DNA from 3 places in the Micrococcus sp. TA1 genome. Region 2 is predicted to be linked to each of the others. Evidence: riboswitches for the same ligand, from Rfam matches in the RefSeq annotation. Region 2 holds a riboswitch; each other region holds the start of a gene.
What was found. Region 2 has a riboswitch for thiamine pyrophosphate ahead of GGQ69_RS10760 (ECF transporter S component). Riboswitches for the same ligand answer to the same signal wherever they lie in the genome.
Positions count from the first base shown of each region.

Region 1 (3,250 bases), on a different contig from region 2:
GGCGGCGCGGACCGCGGCCTCGACGGCCCTGGTCTCGAACGCGGACCTGGTGCCCACCCTGCTGGAACTCACCGGGGTCTCGGGACACCGCGGCATCCAGGGCCGCAGCCTGGTCCCGCTGCTGCGGGGCGAGGCCTCCGTCCACCGCAGGGCACTGATCGTCGAGGAGGATCAGCCGTTCGGCCTCGACGGGCTGCCGGCCCCCGTGCACATCCGTTCGGTCATCACCCCCGAGGCCCGCTACACGCGGTACTTCGGCACCGACGCCGAGGAGCTGTACCTGCTCGACTCGGACCCGGAGGAGGCCCACAACCTGGCCGCCAGGCCGGGGTGCGAGGAGGTCGTGGACCGCATGCGCCAGCTGATGCTGGACGAGTTGCTGGCGCTGACCGACCACGGGGTCCGGGTGCGGGCGGCGGCCTGACCCGTCAGCCGACGGTCCGGAAGCCGCAGTTGCTGCTCGAGGAGTCCGGACTGTTCCTGCTCCGCGCTGCCACCCGGTACCGGTTGCAGTAGGAGTCGTGGCAGAGGAACGACCCTCCGCGCATGACCCTGCCCTCGCCGAACGGCGGCCCGGGGGGATTCTCCTCGGGACTGCGCCGGTAGTAGCGCGGCAGGAACCAGTCCTGGCACCACTCCCAGACGTTCCCGGCCATCTGGAACAGGCCGAACCCGTTGGCCGGGAACGTCCGCACCGGGGCCGTGGAGAGGAAACCGTCGTCGATCGTGTTCTCCACGGGGAAGCGTCCCTGGAAGATGTTGCAGTGGTGCTCGCCGCCCGGCACGAGCTCATCGCCCCAGGCGTAGCGGTGGCCCTGCAGCCCGCCGCGGGCCGCGTACTCCCATTGCGCCTCGTGCGGCAGGCGGCGCCCGGCCCACGCGCAGTAGGCCTGGGCGTCATTCCAGCTGACGTGGACCACCGGGTGGTCCTCGTCCGCCCGGGATCCCGGTCCGAGCGGGGCATGCCAGCACGCCCCGGGCACGTTGACCCACCAGGCCGTCCCCGGGACCGGGTTCGCGCCCGCCGGGTTCAGCCGACGAGCAATGAGTTCCAGGTGGAAGACCGCCGAGGACCCGAACCGTTCCGCCTCCGTGACGTACGCGGTCTGCTCCACGAACCGCCGGAAGTCGTCGACCGTCACGGTGGTGGCGTCCATGGAGAAGCCGTCCAACCGCACCGCGTGCACGGGCGTCTCACCGTCTGCGGGGTACCCCTCACCGAAGTGGTCCCCCATGAGGAACCGACCGGCGGGAACCTCAACCTGCTCGATGCCGTGGGTGGAGCTCGACTGGACCGGGCCCGTGTGGACGGCCCGAGACGCAGGCTCCCGCGGATCCATGTGCTGCGCACGTCCCGGCTCGGTACCGCCGGCAGCGGGATGACAACAGTCCACATCCACCTCTCAGGGCCGATTCGTCGTGCAGGTGCTCAGCCGGACAGCTCAGACAGGCAGGGCTTTTCCATTATGGTGCGCCGCCACGGCCGGTCACGTCAGCCGACCGAGATGACCCCGCCCCTCCCCCGGCACTAGACTGAAGGTTCAACGACAGGGGAGCGCCAGGCCGGCGCTGAGAGTGCGCACACCGCAGACCCTCGAACCTGCCCGGTTAGCACCGGCGAAGGAAGTCGAGCTTTCTCTCCTCGGGTCGGCGCACCCGCCGCCCCGTCCCCTCCAGAGGTATTGGAGGAACTCATGCACCACCTTTCCGCAGCGCCCACCAGCAGACGCCGTGCCCGTGGCGCCCTCGCGATCCTGGGCATCGCCGCGCTGGCCCTGACCGGCTGCTCGGTCGCGGACCAGTCCGGCGCGGGCGACGGCACGGCGCCGGCCACCACCGACGGCGCGAGCGGCGCCTCGGGAGCCGGCACCGGTGGCACGGTGACCGTGATGACCCACGACTCCTTCAACATCACCGAGGAGCAGATCGCCGCCTTCGAGCAGGAGTCCGGCTACGAGCTCACCACCACCGCCCCGGGCGACGCCGGCACCCTGGTCAACCAGCTGATCCTGTCCAAGGACAACCCCACCGTGGACGCGGTCTACGGCATCGACAATCTCTCGGCCCAGCGCGTCATCGACGAGGGCGTCGTCGCCGAGTACGCCTCCGGGGCGCTGCCGGAATCCGCCCAGGACCTCGTCGTCGAGGACCGGCTGACCCCCATCGACCAGGGCCAGGTCTGCGTCAACGTGGACGAGCAGTGGTTCGAGGAGAACGACCTCGCCGCGCCGACCACCCTGGAGGACCTGGCCAGGCCCGAGTACGCGCGGCTGTTCGTCACCACCAATCCGGTCACCTCCTCCCCCGGCCTGGCCTTCCTGGCCGCCACCGTGACCGAGAAGGGCGAGGACGGCTGGCAGGACTACTGGCAGCGGTTGCTCGAGGGCGGCACCAAGGTCGCCGCCGGCTGGTCGGACGCCTACTACTCCGACTTCTCCGCCGGCGAGGGCCAGGGCGCCTACCCGCTGGTGCTCAGCTACTCGTCCTCCCCCGCCTTCGCCCCGACCACCGGGGTCGTCGAGGACACCTGCACCACCCAGGTCGAGTACGCCGGCGTCGTGGAGGGCGCGAAGAACCCCGAGGGCGCGCAGGCGTTCATCGACTTCCTGCTCGCCGAGGACTTCCAGGCCTCGCTGCCGGAGAACATGTTCATGTACCCGGTGGACGAGTCCCTCGAGCTGCCGGCCGAATGGGCGCAGAACGCCACCCTCGTCGAGGACCCGATCGAGGCGGACCTGCGGCAGATCGCCGAGAAGCGCGAGGCCTGGCTCGAGGACTGGAACGCACTCTACGAGGCCGCGAGCTGATCGGCATCCCCCACCGGACAGGACGCGACGGATGAGCCTGGTCCCGGGAGACCCGGCCCTGGTCCCGACGCCGGCCCCCACCCGGGTGCCGGCGTCCGGTCGGGCCCCGGAGACCGGAACCGCCCCGCCGGGCGGTGACCGGGCGGACGTCGTGCCCGGGCGGTGGAGGCGTGCCGCCGGCCCGGTGGGCCGCGGGCTGGTGTGGACGGTGGTCGCCGCCGTCCCGCTGGCGTTCCTGGCGGTGTTCTTCCTGTGGCCCGTCGGGTCGATGCTGGCCCGTGGCGTGACGAACGCCGCCGGGCAGCTCGACCTCGGCGCCTTCGCCGAGGTGCTGGCCGAGTCGCGCACCTGGCGGCTCGTGGGGCAGACGCTGGGACTGGCGGTGGCCGGAACACTGGGATCGCTGCTGCTGGGGCTGCCCGGGGCGTACGTCCTGTACCGGT
Region 1 is NZ_JACHNW010000002.1:33,749-36,998, forward strand. It holds gene GGQ69_RS11535 (sulfatase) at 1-424, shown strand, start outside; gene GGQ69_RS11540 (formylglycine-generating enzyme family protein) at 429-1,340, opposite strand; TPP riboswitch at 1,540-1,643, shown strand; gene GGQ69_RS11545 (thiamine ABC transporter substrate binding subunit) at 1,695-2,807, shown strand; gene GGQ69_RS11550 (iron ABC transporter permease) at 2,839-3,250, shown strand, end outside.
Region 1: linked by a shared signal. The riboswitch ahead of GGQ69_RS11545 (thiamine ABC transporter substrate binding subunit) and the one ahead of GGQ69_RS10760 (ECF transporter S component) in region 2 are both predicted to bind thiamine pyrophosphate.

Region 2 (3,250 bases):
CCCACGTCCCGAGCCGGTGCTCCACGACCACGAGGGTGGCGCCGATGGCCTCGACCACCGCCAGGACGGCGTCGCGGACCTCGAGCACACCGGCGGGGTCGAGGTTGGCGGTCGGCTCGTCGAGCAGGACCAGCGGCGGGCGCATGGCCAGGACCCCGGCCAGGGCCATCCGTTGCTTCTGCCCGCCGGACAGTCGCGACGTGTCCCGCCACAGGGCGATGCCCTCGTCCTCCCCCAGCCCGACCGCGGCCAGGGCGTGTCGGACCCGGTCCCAGATCTCGTCCGGCGGGACGCGGAGGTTCTCCGCGCCGAAGGCCACGTCGTCCCCCACGCGCGAGAGGATCACCTGTGTCTCGGGGTCCTGCTGCACCAACCCGGCGTGGCCGCGCAGCTCGCGGGTGGGCACGCCGTCCAGCAGCAGCCGGCCGGTCTCCTCCGAGTCGTCCGCCGGGTCCAGCACGCCGGCCAGTCCGTGCAGCAGAGTGGACTTCCCGGCCCCGGAGGGCCCGGCGAGCAGGACCCGCTGCCCCGGTGGGATGGTCAGGTCCAGGCTGGCGACGGCGGCCCGGTCGCGTCCGGCGTGCCGCCAGCCCCAGCCCTGCGCGGTGACGGTGGCCGCGGTCACCCCCGGCCCGCCGGTTCCCGGTGGGCGCCGCGGGACGGGAGGGCGGCCAGTGCGCCCGTGGCCGCCAGGGCGCGGGTGGCCAGCCAGCTCAGCAGGCCGGCGATGACGATCCCGGAGATGCCGGTGAACCCCACGTAGAGCCACTTCCAGGCCAGCGTGTACTCGGGGAACCAGGCGAACAGGAAGGCCTCGTTGAGACCGCAGGCCACTCCCGCGGCGGCACCGGCCAGCAGGGCCACGGGAAGGGTGAAGCGACGGTAGAGGAACAGGAGGAAGACCAGCTCGGCCCCGATGCCCTGGACGAGTCCGGAGGCCAGCACGGTCAGGCCGAACTGGGACCCCAGCAACGCGGAGACGGCGGCAGCCACCAGTTCCGTGAACAGCGCGGCACCCGGTCTGCGGATCAGCAGTGCACCCAGGACCGCCGGGAACAGCCACATGCCGGCGACCAGTCCCGACGACGGCGGGAACGCCAGGAACACCCCGCCCAGTCCCGCATAGGCCAGGTTCCAGGCCTAGAAGACCACGCCGCTGGCCACGGCGACGACGGCGGCCACGACGATGTCCACCACGCGCCAGGTGTGGCGGGAGGAGGTGCGGTGGGCGGAGGTGCGGTGGGCGGAGGTGCGGTGGGCGGGGCCGCGCGGGTCGTGGTGTGGGCGGGAGCGCCCGGGACGGTCCGGTGTACCGGCCGGCGGGGTGGCCTGGTGATCACTGCCGGGGGTCTGCGTCGAGACCATGTGATGTCCTCCTCAAGGATCCAAGGAGGGGAATGGAACGCACGCCGCCCGAACCCTCGGGATCCGGGCGCGTCAGGCACCGGGCCCCACGCTCCATCGGAGAACTCGACTTCCTTCGCCGGTACTAACCGGAGCAGGTTCGAGGGTCTGCGCTGGGCGCACTCTCAGCGCCGGGCGGCGCTCCCCTGTCGTTCACGATGTGGCACCAGCATAGGGCACCACCCCCGACCCCTCGGCCACGGTCCTCCCGTTGCGGGGAACGGCTCTCAGTCCGCCCGCCCCCTGGCATCCGTGGGTGCCCGCAGGCCCGTGACCGCCGGCCCCTCGAGCAGGGTGCCGTCCGCGGTGAAGCGTGATCCGTGCAGTGGGCAGTCCCAGGAGCGCTCGGCGTCGTTCCAGGAGACGATGCCGCCCAGGTGCGGGCAGACCGCCGACATCCGGCAGGTCACCCCGTCCACCGTGGAGACCGCCACGGGCCGGCCGTGGTCCCGGCCCACCGTGCCCTGGCCCTCGGCCGGAGGCTCCTGGGGCAGGGGTCTGCGTGCGGCCGACGTCCAGCCGCCGGCCAACCGGGCACCGACGGCGGCGTTGTCCCTCAGGCCGGTCAGCAGGTCGGCCGGCGAGGTGAGGCGACGATCCATCGGCCTGGCCCAGTCCGTGGCACCGCCGAGGATCTGCGCGGAGATCCGCAGGGCGGCCGACACGCCGTTGGTCAGGCCCCACTTGTTGAAGCCGGTGGCCAGGTAGACGTGGCCACCGCCGCGGGGCAGTGTCCCCACAAAGGGGACGAGGTTGGCCGAGCGGTAGTCCTGCGCGGACCAGGCGTGCGTGCGCTCCGCTCCGGGGAAGTGCTCCCGGGTCCACGCCTCGAGGGCGTCCACGGCGGCCTGCGGTGAGGCCGATCGCCCCACCACGTGGCCGTTGCCGCCCACGAGCAGCAGCTCACCGTCGTCGATGGGGGCCGTGCGCAGGCTGCGGGACGGACTGTCCGCGGAGAGGTACATCGCCTGGGGAACGGGCCCCGGCACCCGGTAGGACTGTGCGTAGGAACGGTGTGGACTGAGCTTGGCGAAGTAACCGCCGCGGTCCAGGACCGGGGCCCCTGTGGCCAGGACCAGCTGCCCGGCCCTGATCTCCCCCGCGGAGGTGTGCACGGCCAGCGGGGACCGGTAGCCCGCGCCCGTGAGCCGCACCCCCTCCACCAGCGTCCCGCCGAGCCGGCGGAACTCGGTGGCCAGGGCGTCGAGCACCTGCATCGGGTGCACCTGCGCCTGGTCCTCCAGCCGGATCGCCCCGGCCACGGGGTAGGGCAGGTCCGTCTCCCGTGTCCAGGTCACGTCCAGGCCCGCGGCGCGGTCGGCCTCCAGCTCGGAGTGCAGCCGGGACAGGCCCTCGTGGGTGGTGGCGTAGGTGTAGGCGGGCCTGCGCTGGTAGTCGATCCCGTTCTCGTCCAGGTAGCGCAGCAGCCAGGACTGCCCCCGGCGGTTGCCCTCCACGTAGGAGCGCAGCACCTGGTCCGACTGGTGACGGCTGATCTCCGCCAGGGTGGTGCCCTGGAGCAGCGAGACCTTCGCGGTAGTGTTCCCGGTGGCCACGGCCCCCACCGAGCGGGCCTCGACCACGGCCACGCGCTGGCCCGCGCGCGCCAGCAGGACGGCGGTGGCCAGCCCGGTCAAGCCCGCGCCGGCGACCACGGTGTCGAACCGGTCACCCGGGGAGAGGTGGTCGGTGCCGGTGGCGGGGACCGGGTGGGTGTCATGCCAGAGGGACGTCCTGGGGTCCATGCTGCATCCGTCCTGTTCCGTCCTGCGGGATCCGATGGCGGACGCGTCCCGCGCGGGGAGGCGAACACCGTCATCGTAGAGGGGCCCCGTGCGCATCGCAC
Region 2 is NZ_JACHNW010000001.1:2,447,356-2,450,605, forward strand. It holds gene GGQ69_RS10755 (ATP-binding cassette domain-containing protein) at 1-625, opposite strand, end outside; partial or broken gene GGQ69_RS10760 (ECF transporter S component) at 622-1,365, opposite strand; TPP riboswitch at 1,459-1,562, opposite strand; gene GGQ69_RS10765 (FAD-dependent oxidoreductase) at 1,632-3,149, opposite strand.

Region 3 (3,250 bases), on a different contig from region 2:
CAGCACCCCGGCCACGCCCACGGCACGGTCCTCGCCGAGGGCGGTGGCCAGCAGGAAGTCCGTGTAGGCGCTCGTCACCGGTCCAGCGACGGGGGCCGGGCGATCACCGAGCCAGGTGCGGTGCAGTTCGGCCTCCTCGGTGAGGCAACCGTGGGCCGCCCCGGACCAGAAGACCTGCGCGTCCAGCTCGGTCGAGCGGGCGGCGAGGGCGGCCATCGCCCGGGAGTACCCGTTGAGGTACAGCGCGTCCTGGGCCAGGTAGAACTCGAAGGCGTGCCGGGTCAGGCTTCCGTCCACGAGGGCACGGACGAACCCGGAGCCGGCGATGGCGGCGTTGACCTCCGCCCCGGCGGCCCACAACGCCGCGGTCCACGGACCGGCGGGCGCGACGGCGGCCGGCACCCGGGCTTCGGGGTCCCGGCGCGGGGCACCCAGGTCCTGCGGGGACCCGAGGACGGGCGGGACGGCGTCGGGGGCGAACCAGGGGGCGGCGGAGGCGGCGGCCTGCAAACGGCGCGAGCGGTGCCCGTGGTCCACGGGTCCGTGGCCGGAACCGACCTGCAGGGCGGCCCCGTGGGCGATCGCCTCATGCAGCCACTCGGTGGCCCAGGCCAGTGCCGTGCCCGGGGCGTCCCCGCGGCCCAGCCGGGTGGCGAGCGCGGAGGACAGGGAGCAGCCGGTGCCGTGCGTGCTGGTGGTGTCGATGCGCGTGGACGGCACGGAGATCAGCGTCCCGTCCGGGTGCACCCAGGTGTTCGTGACCCGCCGGGTGTCCAGGTGCCCGGTCTTGACCACCACGGCCACGCCGGTCGCGGCTGACCAGCGGGCGGCCTGGTCCAGGGCCTCGGCCTCGTCGGCGGCGCGCGGCGAGCCGGTGAGCACGGCGAGCTCGTCGATGTTGGGGGTGACCACCGTGGCGCGGCGGCAGAACTCGATCATGGCCTGTTCGGCCTCGGGCTGCAGCAGGCGGTGGCCGCTGGTGGCGATCATGACCGGATCGACCACGAGCACGGCCGGCGGGTGCTCGTCGCACCAGGCGGCCACGGTCTCGATGATGCCGGTGGTGCCGAGCATGCCGGTCTTGACGGCGTCCAGGGTGACGTCGTCGCTGACGGCCTCCAGCTGGGCGCGCAGGAAGTCCGTGGGCGGGACGTGGAGGTCCCGCACGCCGTGGGTGTTCTGGGCGACGAGCGTGGTCACCACGCTCATGCCATAACCGCCGGCGGCGGTGATGGACTTCAGGTCCGCGGCGGTGCCGGCGCCCCCGGAGGGATCGGTGCCGGCGATCGACAGCACGCGGGGCCCGGATGCGGGGACAGGCGGAATCTGGGTATGGCAAGAAGAAGTCACGCGGACATCCCTTCGCTAGTCCTAACTAGATCAGGTTCCACGGGTGTCATCTCAGCGCCGTGCGGCGCACCCCGTGTCCGCGGCCAAGTATAGGCAGGCGCAACGGACCGACGGGGCTATCGAGCGAAACGTCTCGACTCAAACCCTCAGCCGGTTCAAGGCATCACGCATAGGAACGACGATCACCGTCGTCTCAAGGAAGAGGGGCACCTCCCCGTGCGCACCACATCCACCACCTCGTTGGCTCTCGTCGTGGCCCTGGGCCTCGCGCTCACCGGATGCGCCTCTCCAGCTGGCAGTGCGGGCAACACCGCCGAATCGAACAGCGCCGATGGCTCCCAGTCCGCATCCAGTCCGGAAGCGCCCGAGCCCGTTGATCTCACTGGCGAGTGGGCACAGTCCAACAAGGGCTCCGGAAGCAAGCACGTGGCGACCATCGTCGACGATACGATCACCATCTACTGGGTCAACGCGGAGGATGAATCGAAGTCCCTGTACTGGGCCGGCAGCGTCGAACAACCCGAGGACGCAACGGCAGCCTTCACCTGGGACTCGGTCAATGACACGTCCAAGACGGGTTCCGCACTCCTGGCGTCCAGTGACGACCAGAAGACCTTCACCCTGGACGGCGACACCATCAGCTACGAGGCCGCCGCGCTCGGTGAGACGTGGACGGTTGAGCTGGAGCAGACCAGCACCACCCCCGCAGCGGCCCCCGCGGACGATCAGGACACCACCGGGGAGTACGACGTCACCATCGAGGATGCGACCTTCGCCAAGGACTACGCCGGAGAACCGGCGATCGTTGTCAGCTATGAGTTCACCAACAACTCCGACGAGGCCGCCAACTTCATGACCGCCATACACGACCAGGCGTTCCAGAGCGGCGTCGAGCTTGAAAGCGCCATAGTCGATGACGTCGACTCGGCGCTTTCGATGTCCGACATCAAGCCGGGTACTACGGTCACCATCCAGGAGGCCTACGTCCTGCGGGATGAGACCACGGTGTCCGTGGAAGTACGGGAGCTGTTCAGCTTCTCCGAGGCAGTCCTGACCTCCGAGGAATTCTCCGTCAAGCAGTAGATGCTCCCTCGACGTCGGCAATAATCGGGACGAGGGGGACGTCCTAACCGTGCTGTGCGTCGCCCCCGGCCATCACGACCGGCCCGTCGCGGCCCTCCGAGAGGCCATCGGTCTGGGGTCCTGACCGCTGGCCGAGGTCCTGCCCCCTGGGGCGGCCTGCCCGAACAACCGGGCATGTTCGCGGTGTCCTGGCTGGACATGCGCCGGCTACCGGTGAGGATCGACGCCGCCGCGCCGGACGCCCAGTACGTCAGCGTCGGCATCGAGACCAACGGCGTGATGCTCTGGTTCATCGTCGATGAATCCGGGGGGCGCACCTGCGCTGCTGCCACCCGGAACCGCGGGCGAGAAGCACAGCGTCGGTGAACGGCTGGACGCGCTGATCATCGGGATATGCGAGCGCGCCGTGTGCCCCCTGAACATGGTGGCCACGTGACCGGCACCGGAAGGAGCCGGATTGCCGGCTTCGGGACCACCGCACGAAGCCTCTTGACATCCCTCCGGCGCTGCCGAAAATGACTGGTATCCAACTGAATCATCTGGGATTCCATGCCGAGATCCGGCAGAGGAGGAATGATGTTGTACCCGCCCGAGGATGCCCGCGAGCTGACGGTGTTGATGCGGCTCAGCCGCGAGCTGGACATCGTCGGTGACCTGACCGCCACCGTGGACGGTCCCTCAGAACTGATCGCCTGGGTCCTGGTGCTCGGCCGGCCCGAGATCACCGCCTGGCGGGCCGAGCACACCGGTCACCGGTACATCCATGCCACGGCGAACCGTGACCGGGCGCCGGTCCGCGGCATGCTCACCGCCTTGT
Region 3 is NZ_JACHNW010000002.1:363,614-366,863, forward strand. It holds gene GGQ69_RS12975 (bifunctional hydroxymethylpyrimidine kinase/phosphomethylpyrimidine kinase) at 1-1,296, opposite strand, end outside; TPP riboswitch at 1,341-1,434, opposite strand; gene GGQ69_RS12980 (DUF5067 domain-containing protein) at 1,567-2,433, shown strand; gene GGQ69_RS12985 (hypothetical protein) at 2,608-2,799, shown strand; gene GGQ69_RS12990 (hypothetical protein) at 3,007-3,250, shown strand, end outside.
Region 3: linked by a shared signal. The riboswitch ahead of GGQ69_RS12975 (bifunctional hydroxymethylpyrimidine kinase/phosphomethylpyrimidine kinase) and the one ahead of GGQ69_RS10760 (ECF transporter S component) in region 2 are both predicted to bind thiamine pyrophosphate.